DNA from 4 places in the Rossellomorea sp. GQ25 genome. Region 1 is predicted to be linked to each of the others. Evidence: riboswitches for the same ligand, from Rfam matches in the RefSeq annotation. Region 1 holds a riboswitch; each other region holds the start of a gene.
What was found. Region 1 has a riboswitch for S-adenosylmethionine ahead of mtnK (S-methyl-5-thioribose kinase). Riboswitches for the same ligand answer to the same signal wherever they lie in the genome.

Region 1 (3,208 bases):
AAAATGGCAAGCATGGACGTTCCGATTTTATTTGCGGTATCCCCGTTGGCAGAAATCCGGTCAGCCCCGACAATGACGGCTTCTACACCTTTTTCTTTCATGGTATGTGCAGCCATGCTATCTGTGATGAGGGTGACATCTACTCCTGATTGCTGTAACTCCCAAGCGGTCAGGCGGGCTCCTTGCAGAACAGGTCGTGTCTCACATGCATAAACCTGAAACGCTTTTCCCTTTTCTCTTCCTAGATGAAAAGGGGCCAATGCAGTACCGTATTTACTCGTTGCAATGGACCCGGCATTACAGATGGTCATCACGATTTGTTTATCCTTCAATACACTCAAACCATTTTCCCCTAAAAGACGGCACACGGCCTCGTCTTCTGCATGAAGCTGGATGGCAGCATGGAGTAAATTGGTTTTAGCTTCATTAACAGAAGAAACATTCTCTAATACCTTTTCCAAGCGGTTCAAAGCCCAAACCAGGTTGACTGCTGTAGGGCGTGAATCGGCAAGATATTCTTTGTCACATTGAAACAGGCCGATAAATTCCTCTAACGTATTCACTTCATACTGACAAGCTGACTGGGCTAAACCGTAAGCAGCCGTAATGCCAATGGCAGGTGCACCTCTCACTTTTAGTGTGATAATCGCATCATAATACTCTTCGATGGTCGTCAGTTTAATGTATTCCACTATGTTAGGCAGTTTTTGTTGATTAAGAATCAGTAAATAATCTTCATGCCACTCTAGTGAAGTTGGAATTGTAAGTGTTTGTGTCATGATAATCTCCTTTATTCATTAAGAATGGGACTGTATTAAGGATATGAGTTCCTCGATGGAATGGATCTGTTTTCGTTTCACGATCAGTTCTTTCCCGAGAACTATGCAAGTACGTTTGGCCAGTATTCTTTGTTCTTTTTCAGCGATACTCTCCAAATCTTCAACATGAGCAAGGCCTATCGTTCTCCTGATACATTCACATCCTGCAAAACCGATGCTGTCTTGAAAGCTCTTCTCCAATACATATTCAAGGTAGCCATCCACTTTCGTGTAGGCATCTCCGCTTTCTTTCCAATACTTGGAGAACACAGTAGAGAAGACGTTCCAGGTATTCTCAATGTGATAGAGAATCGTTTCCTTCTCATCTGGCTTGGAAACGGCTTGGAAAATAAGGTTGGCAATGAACTGTCCAATATCAAAGCCAATCGGTCCATAAAAGGCAAACTCGGGATCAATCACTTTTGTTTGATTCTTATCTACAAAGATGCTTCCCGTATGAAGATCTCCATGAAGAAGTGCCTCTCCTTCAGTAAGAAAGCTCTTTTTCAATTTGGCCACTTCAAGTTTCAAGGTGAAATCAGCCCATAAATGTTGGACGTCCTGGGAAAGCTCTTCTTCAAATTCATTGGTTTCACTGTTAAAAAAAGGATCCGTGAATACAAGGTCCTCAGTGATTTTGCACAACTCAGGATTTGAAAATTCTTTCACGTATTCCTTTTTCTTAAAAGGATGAAGGGCATAATCAGAGGTGAAATATAAGGTATTAGCTAAAAATGTTCCAATGTCATGGGAGAGCCGGGGGTAATTTTCCCCTTTGATAAGGCCAGCCCGGGCAATGGTCAGTGCGCTCAAATCTTCCATGACTGTAATCGCAAGTGTCGGATCAGAATAGTACACTTCGGGAACGAGATCCCCTACAAATGATTGCTGAAGCTTAAGGGCACTCGCTTCTATTCTTGCCCGTTCGATTGTCAACGGCCAGCTTTCACCTACAACCTTCGCATATGGTAGGGCTTGCTTAATGATGATTCCCTTACCTGTTTCCCGTTCTAATACACGAAAGACCAGATTTAAATTCCCGTCTCCAATTTCTTCACACGTTAAGAGAGTGCCGTCTTCAAAAATTCTTAAGCGAATCGCCAGTGCAATTGCCGCCTGTTCAGTTAATGGTTGATATGTATTGAGTCTCGTAATCGCCATTGTCCTTCCTCCTTTAAGTACAGTCTTATTGAAGACTGTGTTGTGGAGGCTTTTCTGTGGCATAAGAAAAGCCTCTTTCCATGTTCGAAAGAGGCTTGAAGAAGGTATCTTCGTCGCCTCTTATCTCTCAGAAAGACTATCTTTCTGTTGGAATTAGCACCGTGCCTTAATGGATCCATTCAATCCGGCGCGTGCTGCGCCCCGTTTTACAACGGTATTATGGTCGGTTGCTGGGCTTCATAGGGCCAAATCCCTCAGCCAGCTCTTGATAAGAGTTGCGTAAACTATTTAATTAAACTTTCAGAATGTTTCATTTGATTTGAATAGTACCATCGAAGTATTTTCCATGTCAACGTTTTTTAAAAAAAATAACCCTTTTTAATAAAAATGCGGTCTTCGATCCTGGAATATCGGAATCTGTTTTCGGACTCTATCTACTTCCTGTAAATTGATTTTAGCTGAAACCAATTCTTCATTTTGTGACCCTTTTGAAAGAATTTCTCCCCATGGATCAATGATGAGGGAACAACCGCCAAATTCATTGTTCGGGTCGCTTCCCACCCGGTTGCAGGCGATCACGAAGCATTGATTTTCAATCGCTCTTGCCCTTAAGAGGGTCTGCCAGTGATCAATTCGTGCTGCAGGCCACTCTGCTACGACAAAAACAACCTTGGCACCTAGTAGAACTTGTTTTCTGAACCATTCCGGGAAACGGATGTCGTAACAAATCAATCCCGCCATCTCTGTGTCTTGAAGGGTGAAGATGCCATCTTCATGCCCAGGAAGTAAATAATGATGTTCATCCATTAGCTTAAACAAGTGAAGCTTCGAATACTTTTTCACCAACTCGCCTTTTGAATTCGTAACTAAAAGGGTATTGGACACCCCATCCTGCGTTTTCTGTGCAATAGAACCACCTACAATATGAATAGAATATTTCTTTGATAGGGCAGACAGGAAGGAGATTGAATCTTTTGCTCCTTCATCAGCGATTTCCTCCATTCTTGTAAGGTCATATCCAGTCGTCCACAGTTCAGGGAGTACAACCGTATCACAGCCTTCGTCACACGCTCTTTTAACCCATTGTTCTACTTTTTGCTTGTTTTTTTCGGGATCCCCGAACACAATATCCATTTGTGCAAGACCTATCTTTTGAATCATTTCTTTCACCTCATTATGGACTTTTGGAATTTATTCCTTTACATTCTTTATTTTCCGTTATATCATTT
Region 2 (3,208 bases), on a different contig from region 1:
TAATTGTGCTAGTCTTTGCCCCCATTGCTTTCGCGGCTTCGATGACGCCTTTGTTCACTTCTCTTAAAGCAATTTCTACCATGCGGGCGTAAAACGGAGCAGCTCCGATAATCAGTGCCGGCAGAGCTGCATTCGCTCCACGTATTGTGTCCAATAGTAACTTGGTGAATGGAATTAACAACACGATCAAAATAATGAAGGGAATGGATCTGAACACATTTACGACTGCACTTGTAATCGTATATGTCAGTTTGTTATCCCATAGATTTCCCTTTGAAGTAAGGAAGAGCAAAATCCCAAGGATCATTCCGAGTACAAAGGTAATCAATACAGACATCCCGGTCATATACAGGGTTTCGAGGGTTGCTTCCCACATCTTCTCCCAATCAACATTTGGAAATAAATTTTCAATCATCCTCTCAACACCTCCACTTGAACCAGTTGCTCTTCAGCAAACGCCAATGCATCTTTAATGGTTTGTTCATCCCCATCAAGGTGAACAAATAACGTTCCATAGGCACCTTTTTGGGTTTGGGAGATTTGTCCTTGTAGGATGTTTACTTCTAAGTCAAACTTTCTTATCAGCGCGGTGATGAGCGGCTGCTCAGTTGATTCACCTACAAAAGTAAATTTCAGCATTTTTCCATTAGGATATTGCGTCAATAGGTGATCAATGGTTTCACCCGTTTCCTTTACTTGGGAGACTTCTCTTACGAAACGCTTTGTAACTTGCTCTTTTGGATTTCGGAACACTTCCAATACATCCCCGAGTTCCACGACTTTTCCCTGTTCCATGACTGCGACACGGTGACAGATCTTCTGAATCACGTGCATTTCATGAGTGATCAGGACAATCGTCAGCCCTAAGCGTTTATTAATATCCACCAATAAATCAAGGATGGAATCGGTTGTTTGTGGATCTAAAGCGGAAGTAGCTTCATCACATAGAAGGACATCGGGATTGTTAGCAAGCGACCTCGCAATCCCCACTCGTTGTTTCTGTCCGCCGCTCAGTTGAGACGGATAGGCACCTCCTCTGCCTTCCAAGCCTACAAGCTTCAATAATTCATTGGCTCTATGGACTCTCTCTTTCTTTGAAACGCCAGCAATTTCTAATGGGAACTGTATATTTTCTAATACAGTACGAGACCAGAGGAGATTAAAGTGTTGAAAGATCATGCCTATTGACCGTCTTGCTTCCCGAAGCTTTTTACCCTTTACTTGGGAAACGATTTGACCATTCACGTCCACTATTCCATCTGTAGGAACTTCGAGACCATTGAGCATGCGAATCAGCGTACTCTTACCTGCTCCACTATAGCCAATCACTCCAAAAATTTCCCCTTGGGCAATATCAATATCGACCCCATCAACGGCTGAGATCGGACCCGATTTGGATTGATATATTTTCTTCACATCTGAAATGGTAATCATGTTGTATTCCACCTTCTTTCGGAGTAAAACGAGCTGTTTAATCAGAATTATTGTTGTATTCACCTGATGTTTCCTGCTCCTTTTTCTGAAGCAATAAAAAATGCCTTCCTGCGATAAGCAGAAAGGCATAATCATATAGGACTATCCTTTCTCTCATCTTTCAAAGCAAATGCTTTGAGTGAATTGGCACCATTTCAATTTTCATTGACGGTTGCCGGGCTTCAAAGGGCACGTCCCTCCACCTCTCTTAATAAGAGTAAAGTATATTATTTAATTATTTGGAATAGTTAAAGACTCTGAAAATTTGCTACAAGAGAGATTCTATCACCTGATTTAGAGTGTGTCAATTATTTTTTCAGCTTGATGTTTAGACTTCAACCGGCTCTTTTTCTCTGGATCTCGTTAGCCAAAGGACCGACTCCACAAATAATAGCGGACGATACCCTCCCCTTATTTCCAGGGCTCCGTCCTCAATCAGTTGAGACAACCGTTCTTCCCCTGTGAGTAGAGAAACCACTGTGTCCTCCATTCCTTCAATGACGAAGTGAGCATCACCACTTATATCATCTAATACAGCGCACCTCTTACTCGAAATAATAATGCCGTACACGTCACTTCCACAATCAAAATGAAGAATAAATGGGGCGTCTGGAAATAAGAGTCGTAAGTGATATCTTGAATGACACTGATCTACTAATTCCTCTAAATATATTCTCATGAGTACCCTCCCAGTGAAACTTCTATATAATAACAATTCCACTTTTAGGTATTTTCCCCTTCAATACTTTCTCGACATGTTTTGAACCGATCCATCTAATTTGTCGAACAGTAAGAATTTGGATAATTTCTGGTCAAAAAATGATGTCATTCGCAACATTTCCCGAGAAATATGTCTTCGTTTGTAGAAAGAAAATCGTTCTATAATTGGATTTATGAGGAAATAGGTGAAATCAGACAAATAAAAAAGACCTTCTCCCAAAAGGTCTCTTATCCCTCTAACTATCCGCGGTCTCATTTAGGGTTTCATATAAAAATGGCACGGATTGAAAGGCATAAACCCTTTCCTTTTCGACGCCATCCTTAAATAAAAGTAGGCAGGGTACACTTTCGATGGATTGCTCTTCTGCAAATTGGGGCAAGTAATTCAAGTTGGCCTTCGAAAAATGAAAGGATTGTGGAAGCTTCTCCACTACGTCAATCATCTTGCTTGCAACCTGACAGGTACCACACATCGGTGTATAAAGATAAACAGCTTCGAACGCATGGTCTTCAATCGATTGTTTTAAAGTTCCGGTACTACTTACCTCAATCAAAACTAGATCATCCTTTTTCCTAGAAATTCTTTATGAACGTCGATATTGGCTCCAATAAGCACTGACGCGAGGTGATACTCCGGAGCTGCGGCCACTTCCTTGTACATACGATCAATATACAAATGTTCAGCTTCAGGAAACTCACGTTTAAATTGCTTGCGTAGTTTTTCACCTGCATCATCAGCATCTACTAATATATAGACATCCCTTTCCAATAAAGCGTCAATGAGTTCGTCCATTTTCGTAATGCTAATGGTCCCGTTTGTGCAAATAATTTCAATCGGTTCTTTAATGATATCTTTTACTTTTCGTTTGTCAGTTGTTCCTTCGACAATGATTACTTTTTCGTCAAGTTCCATCATGATCATCACCTTATCTTTCATAAATAAGATTACGATAGTATATTCAAATAACAAGAGATGATGTCCACTTTCTACTTATATTTTCTCATGTTTATAAAA
Region 3 (3,208 bases), on a different contig from region 1:
ATGCCGACACTTTTTCTAATATCTTCAAGTGCCATGCTCACAAGTTCTGCCTCGCTAAACTCTTTCAAATCATTGTAATAAGGGTTTGTACTTTTATAAAAAAGTCTCAATAATAGGTTTTGATTATTGGATGTATGCTTCCACTTCCGACTCGTCCATGTGCATGCATCACATTTCACATCTCTGCCGTTTGATACGATAAAGCCTGTTCCATCAGCAGGCAATTCCTCATCTGGAATGTTAAATCCAAGGTAAATCGAAATAAGTGAAGAATTTTTCAAGATTTTAAAATTAGGTTCAAGTTTTTCATGAGTCAGAATCTTCTGGGTTACGTCATGGGGTGTTGCGAATACCACATAATCCGCTTGAATCCTCCCATGACCATTAAGAGTCAGCTCATATTTGTCTCCTGTTTTTTGGAGGTTAGTTGTTTCTACTCCCTTTAAAATTGTCCCACTGGAACATTTTTCTTCTAAACGTTCAATGATGGCTGATAAACCATTTTTAAACGAGATGAACTTTTTATTGGACGCCCCTTGGAATTTTGGTTTATTGGCAGATAAACCTTTAATGATACTGCCGTATTTATTTTTATATTCAAGTAAGTATGGGAGTGTTGAGGCCATGGTGAGCTTATGCAAATTTCCAGAGTAGACCCCTGATAATACTGGAGCTACCTGCTTCTCAACAAGTTCCTTACCCAGGAATGCTTCTAAAAATTCGCCTATAGAACTCTCTTTTGTAAATTGTGTATTTTCCGTTTCAAGGTCTTTAAGTGCGTCAATCTTCCCTTCTTCTGACAACAGGGTGCTTTTTTTTAGAGACTCAACGGACATGGGAATTCCGAAAATCGTGTCTTGGGGAATCTTGTGTAATTCGCCATTTGTATATATGTAGGATGTGCCCGTTTCATTATAGACGAGTTCCTCTTGAAGTTGAATTTCCTCAACTAGAGGAAGAACCCCTTCATTACGGGCAACGATGGAATCTGCTCCTGCTTCCATTATGAACTCGCCTTCTCTTATCGTTCTAATTTTGCCACCGAGCTGCTGATTTCGCTCGATTAGGATTAACTCGATATCTATTTTTCGTTCTATGGACATTTTTTGAAGATGGTACAGCGTTGTTAATCCTGTAATTCCTCCACCTACGACAACCACTGTCTTCATACGATTCACTCCAATAAGTTTATGTATACAGATTATCATGTTTTTTGTTGAATAGAAAAAGATTCTGTGTCTGAAATGGTAAAAAAGTATGGGAATGAGGGTTAGGTTCAACAGTTTTATTTTCAACAATTCCCCTCATCTGTCCTATAATCTATTTCCACAATCTAATCCCTAGTTGACAACTATGAATACTTATGTATATAATATAAGAAATCTATGACGACTATATAGCCACTTATCCAGAGAGGAAGAGGGACTGGCCCGATGATGCCTCAGCAACAGATTCTACATCGTAGAACACTGTGCTAATTCCACAAGCATTTCGCTTGGAAGATGAGTTGAAGTTTGATACATCAAGCCTTCTTCTTATCTACTAGGAAGAGGGCTCTTTTTAATGAGAGAGCCTCTTCCTCTGTTCGTATACATTATAAGAGGAGTGATCAAAAATGGGCAAAATCCTTCAGGAAGCGATTCATAATCGAAGAAATGAGTTAATAAACAAATTAATTGTCCACAACATTTTCAAAAAAGGGGACAAACAATTATTTGAGTTGACGCTGCAAGAACTTGAGGACGAATACAAATATCTTCAAAAGGAATGCCATCCGCATAGCGATGTTGGCTCCATTCATTGGAAAAATTGTGAAAAATTAAGCAGTTAAAGAGCAGCAATCCAAGGAAGTGGATTGCTGCTTCCTTATTTTTCAATACTTAAGCTAACTGTCTGCAATCATCTGCACCCTTAAAGCATGCATCTGCTCATTTTGACAATGGTTGTGATCTTGTTTCTTACACTCATTTCCGCATGATTCACAAATCACTGTACAAGCTGAAGCAAGTTCAGCCACCAATGACGTTCCTCTCACCAAAGCTTATTCCAAAAATCCACACATGTCTGCACATTCACGGTCCATACGAATGCAGTCCACCATCATTCCTACATTATCTTCCTTTAGACATGCATCAAATCAATGGTTGCACGCCTCCATGCATACGTGTAAAGTTTGAATCGCTATTAGATTGTTATTTTGGGACAATTCTGAATCTCCTCCTTGTATAAATTTTAAGTATAGTAGTCTTCAAGTATGGTTACCTTTGCGGCTGCCTTTAGCTCTATTTCTATTTTGATCTTTTCTGTGATCAGTTCTGTCGGGAAGATTCCTTCGTTGTTAAAGGCATTCGTGATAGTGAATGTGTTGGATGCGGATAAGGGTACGGTTAGTTTGTTGGCAGGTACGGTGGTGATTGCGATGTTTATTTAGTAGATCATAATTGTGTCAGTTACGGAAACCACTCTCCACGGGAACAGAAAAAAGACGTCTACCACTCGGCATACGTCTTTTCTCTCTATCACTTATTGTGCATTCACCTCGATAGCATCCTTCTTGTAATATTCTGCAAAGATCTCCGCGAACGCTTCTGTAGAGTTATACAATTCCACTAAATTATTTTCCACTCCGCCAAACTCAAGTAACATGGCTCTCTCGGTTAGGTCCTGATTGTAGACCCCGTTACCTTCTGCTCTTGTTTTGATGAAGACACCCCGGCTGATGCCAGGATATTTTTCCTCCAGTTTAGCATTCAATTCCTTTGCGATCTTAAGGTTCTTTTCGAAGTTTTTGTTTTCTTTTCCTACGATAAAAAATAAGCGTGCATAGTTTTTACCGTTAATGGTTTTGGTAGTGATGCTACGTGGCTGAGAATCCCGATGGATATCAATCAGGTACGTTAGGTCATCATTTTGGGCGATAGCTTCTTGTACTAGTCCCCTTGATAACTGATAGGATTCAAAATATGTCCATGACTTGTCTTTGAGTGCTTTGTTTACATCTGTCTTATCCTGAACCGCTCCAATACCCCGTGCTTCAAGCTCTTGCTTCAATTTGGATCCGACAGCAATGACGTTGACCTTCTCGTTGGTACTCGCTGGATCTTTCGAATCGTTATTCTTAATCAGCGGGCTAAACGCTTCCCAGCTGTGTGAATGATAGATGTAGACGGATTTTTCATCAATCTCTTGAACTCCGTCTCCTGAATGG
Region 4 (3,208 bases), on a different contig from region 1:
TGATTCCAATGTGATTAAAAGCGAGACCATAATCATTTAAGGCAGGGGTGACGGCAAGAGCGAATACTTTATTTATATAGGCAGGATACAGGGCCCCCCATTCCAGGGCCTGCATTCCTCCCAGTGAGCCTCCGATGACTGCTTCGATGTGGTCGATTGAAAGTTGTTGGAGTGCTTTATATTGGGCATGGACCATGTCCCTTATCGTAATACCCGGGAAGTCCGGACCGTACCGTTCTCCTGTATGCTGATTGGTGGACGCTGGTCCCGTACTTCCTTCACATCCTCCTAATACATTAAAGGCAATCACATTAAAATGTTCAGTATCAATATACGATTGAGGACCGATCAGTCCATCCCACCAGCCGCGATCTTCACTCGTTCCCTTTACGATATGGGTCCCAGTGAGGGCATGGCAAACCAAGATGGTCGGTCCTTCTTTGTTTCCTGTTCGTTCATACGTAAGATCTACCTTTTTCAACGTGGTGCCTGACTCTAATGTTAGGGATGGGATGGTAATGGAGCTTACTTCATATGTGTAAGGCTTCTCCATTCCTCCACCTCCTTTTTTTGGTGTTGTGGTGGGGGTGATCAGGATTCCACTCCGTATACCCCCGTGGGATTAATTCCTCCCTGAATAAAAAATATTTCTCCTATTATACCCGTGATGTTTCCAATGCGACTTCAATGGCATGATCTAAGTCCTCGATCAGGTCCTTCGCAGACTCTAATCCAACAGAAAGTCTCACCAGATCTTCTGTAACGCCTGTCGCCCGGATTTCCTGATCGTTTAATTGCTGATGGGTCGTGGAAGCCGGATGGATGATCAGTGATTTCGCATCCCCTACGTTGGCAACGTGAGACCAAAGGGAGATATTATCGACTACTTTCCGTCCGGAATCTCTACCACCTTTAATACCAAAGACGACGATGGATCCTGCTCCGTTTTTCAAATATTTTTGAGCAAGTTTATGAGACGGATGCTGAGGCAATCCTGGATAGGATACCCAAGCGACCCCATTGTGCTGATCTAAATGCTCTGCAATTTTCAAGGCATTTTCCGTATGACGCTCGACGCGAAGATGCAGGGTTTCTAATCCTTGTAGCAGCAGGAACGCGTTTTGCGGACTTAAGCACGCCCCTAAGTCACGAAGCAACTGCACTCTTAATTTTGTAATGAAGGCTGCCGGGCCCACATCCTGTGCGTAGCGCAGTCCATTATAGCTCCGGTCCTCTTCCGTGAAGCCCGGGAAATTTTCATGATTCCAATCAAACTTCCCACCGTCAATCACCACTCCCCCGATTGCCGTACCGTGACCGCCAATCCATTTTGTTGCAGAGTGTATGACGATATCCGCTCCCCACTCGATCGGCTTACATACATATGGAGTGGCAAAGGTATTATCGATGATCAGTGGGATGTGATTGTCATGAGCAACTTTTGCTACCGCTTCAATATCAAGCACATGTAGACTTGGATTTCCGATTGTCTCAGCGAATACGGCTTTCGTTTTAGGAGTGATCGCTTTGCGGAAATTTTCCGGGTCAGTCGGATCTACAAAATGAACCTTGATTCCGTATTTCGGAAGAGTGGTCGAGAATAAATTATAGGTTCCACCGTAGAGATTGGTAGCCGCTACAATTTCATCACCTGCTCCGGCAATATTTAAGATTGATAGTGAGATAGCGGCCATTCCGGATGAAACACCAAGTGCTCCGATTCCCCCTTCTAAAAGAGCAAGTCGTTTTTCCAACACGTCTACTGTCGGGTTCATGATGCGGGTATAAATATTTCCTGGTTCTTCAAGGGCAAATAGTTTTGCAGCATGATCACTGTTATCGAAAACGTAGGATGTCGTTTGATAAATCGGCACTGCCCTCGAACCTGTGGATGGGTCAGGCTCCTGGCCACCGTGAAGCAGTAGTGTGTCGAAATCGAATGATTTTGTCATAGAGAATTCCTCCTGTAATGGTTTTTTTGGATTTGGATTGGGTTTGCTTAAATGCTGCGGTTGACACATTCAGCTGTTAAAATAGATGGTTTTTTCAGCTGCTGACTATCACCAAACATTCTCCCGCTGAAATCAACCAACGTCTGAAATGTGTTTTTCTAAGAAGATAGAAGAGGAAAAAATAAAAAACCCTCTTCCTAAGAAGAGGGTCTAATTTAATAGGGTCCTCCTCTTATCTTTCAGGCAGATGCCTGCAGGAATTAGCACCTTTTCATGACGCTTGAATGCGTACATGAAGGTTGCCGGGTTTCATCGGGCCTAGTCCCTCCACCTCTCTGGATAAGAGCATGTAGTTGTCAATGTGAAAATTCTTGCGTTGAGATGAATTATAAAGGGTAACCGACCTCAACGTCAAGAGTATTTTTAGAATTTTTACATTATTTAATTACTAACCGAAGCTGCAATCGCTTCGTTAAATTGCACGACAATGTCTTCCCCATCCTCAATACCTAACGATATGCGCACGACATGTGTGTTTATTCCCAGTTTTTCCTGAGCATCTTTCGGTAAAGCACGATGAGACGTTCCTAGAGGGTAAGAAACCGTTGTTTCCACGCCGGCTAAGGACGGGATGATTTTAATCCATCCCAGTGATTTGAAGAATGCGCTGATATCACATGTGCTGGATAGCTCGATGGTTACGATGGCCCCATTTCCCTTATCGGATAAATCCGTTGGGTAATAGACTTCCTTCACAAATTCATTTGCTCTAAGGTCCTCAGCCAGAACTTCGGCATTTCTTGCTTGGGTTCCCATTCGAAGAGCCAATGTTTTCGCTCCACGGCATGTCAGCCAGGCTTCAAATGGACTCAAATTCGAACCGATATTGACAACTTTTTCTCTTGCTTTTTGAACAAGGATTTCTTTTCCAACTACGACTCCTGCTGTGATATCACTGTGTCCTCCGATATACTTCGTGGCACTGTGAGCGACCAGGTCGACCCCTTCCAAGAAAGGCTGGCGCAGAAACGGTGTGGCAAATGTGTTGTCGATCATGGTTTTCAAGTTGTGTTTTTCAGCTAATTCGACCATTTTAGGGATATCTTCCACTCGCATAAACGGGTTTGTGACGGTCTCACTGTAGAGGAGTTTAGTTTGTGGAGTAATGGCCTCCTCTAATTCTTCCACACTTGTAAAATCAACGAATGAAGTAGAAATACCGAATGATCTCAGCTCTTCTTTTAACATATGAAACG

Region 2: linked by a shared signal. The riboswitch ahead of AC6CIB_RS12755 (methionine ABC transporter ATP-binding protein) and the one ahead of mtnK (S-methyl-5-thioribose kinase) in region 1 are both predicted to bind S-adenosylmethionine.
Region 3: linked by a shared signal. The riboswitch ahead of AC6CIB_RS03975 (Fur-regulated basic protein FbpA) and the one ahead of mtnK (S-methyl-5-thioribose kinase) in region 1 are both predicted to bind S-adenosylmethionine.
Region 4: linked by a shared signal. The riboswitch ahead of AC6CIB_RS11705 (O-acetylhomoserine aminocarboxypropyltransferase/cysteine synthase family protein) and the one ahead of mtnK (S-methyl-5-thioribose kinase) in region 1 are both predicted to bind S-adenosylmethionine.

Annotation. Positions count from the first base shown of each region.
Region 1 covers NZ_JCAXEQ010000005.1:34,644-37,851, reverse strand. Annotated here, with positions in the region: gene mtnA (S-methyl-5-thioribose-1-phosphate isomerase) at 1-779, opposite strand, end outside; gene mtnK (S-methyl-5-thioribose kinase) at 798-1,979, opposite strand; SAM riboswitch class I at 2,097-2,254, opposite strand; gene AC6CIB_RS15820 (carbon-nitrogen family hydrolase) at 2,358-3,140, opposite strand.
Region 2 covers NZ_JCAXEQ010000003.1:390,974-394,181, reverse strand. Annotated here, with positions in the region: gene AC6CIB_RS12760 (methionine ABC transporter permease) at 1-415, opposite strand, end outside; gene AC6CIB_RS12755 (methionine ABC transporter ATP-binding protein) at 412-1,434, opposite strand; SAM riboswitch class I at 1,585-1,691, opposite strand; gene AC6CIB_RS12750 (hypothetical protein) at 1,802-2,152, opposite strand; gene AC6CIB_RS12745 (thioredoxin family protein) at 2,430-2,747, opposite strand; gene AC6CIB_RS12740 (toprim domain-containing protein) at 2,750-3,109, opposite strand.
Region 3 covers NZ_JCAXEQ010000001.1:713,410-716,617, forward strand. Annotated here, with positions in the region: gene AC6CIB_RS03970 (protoporphyrinogen oxidase) at 1-1,169, opposite strand, end outside; SAM riboswitch class I at 1,402-1,509, shown strand; gene AC6CIB_RS03975 (Fur-regulated basic protein FbpA) at 1,616-1,831, shown strand; partial or broken gene AC6CIB_RS03980 (four-helix bundle copper-binding protein) at 1,881-2,158, opposite strand; gene AC6CIB_RS03985 (hypothetical protein) at 2,255-2,431, shown strand; gene spoIIP (stage II sporulation protein P) at 2,524-3,208, opposite strand, start outside.
Region 4 covers NZ_JCAXEQ010000003.1:180,771-183,978, reverse strand. Annotated here, with positions in the region: gene metX (homoserine O-acetyltransferase MetX) at 1-553, opposite strand, end outside; gene AC6CIB_RS11705 (O-acetylhomoserine aminocarboxypropyltransferase/cysteine synthase family protein) at 657-1,952, opposite strand; SAM riboswitch class I at 2,182-2,298, opposite strand; gene AC6CIB_RS11700 (trans-sulfuration enzyme family protein) at 2,394-3,208, opposite strand, start outside.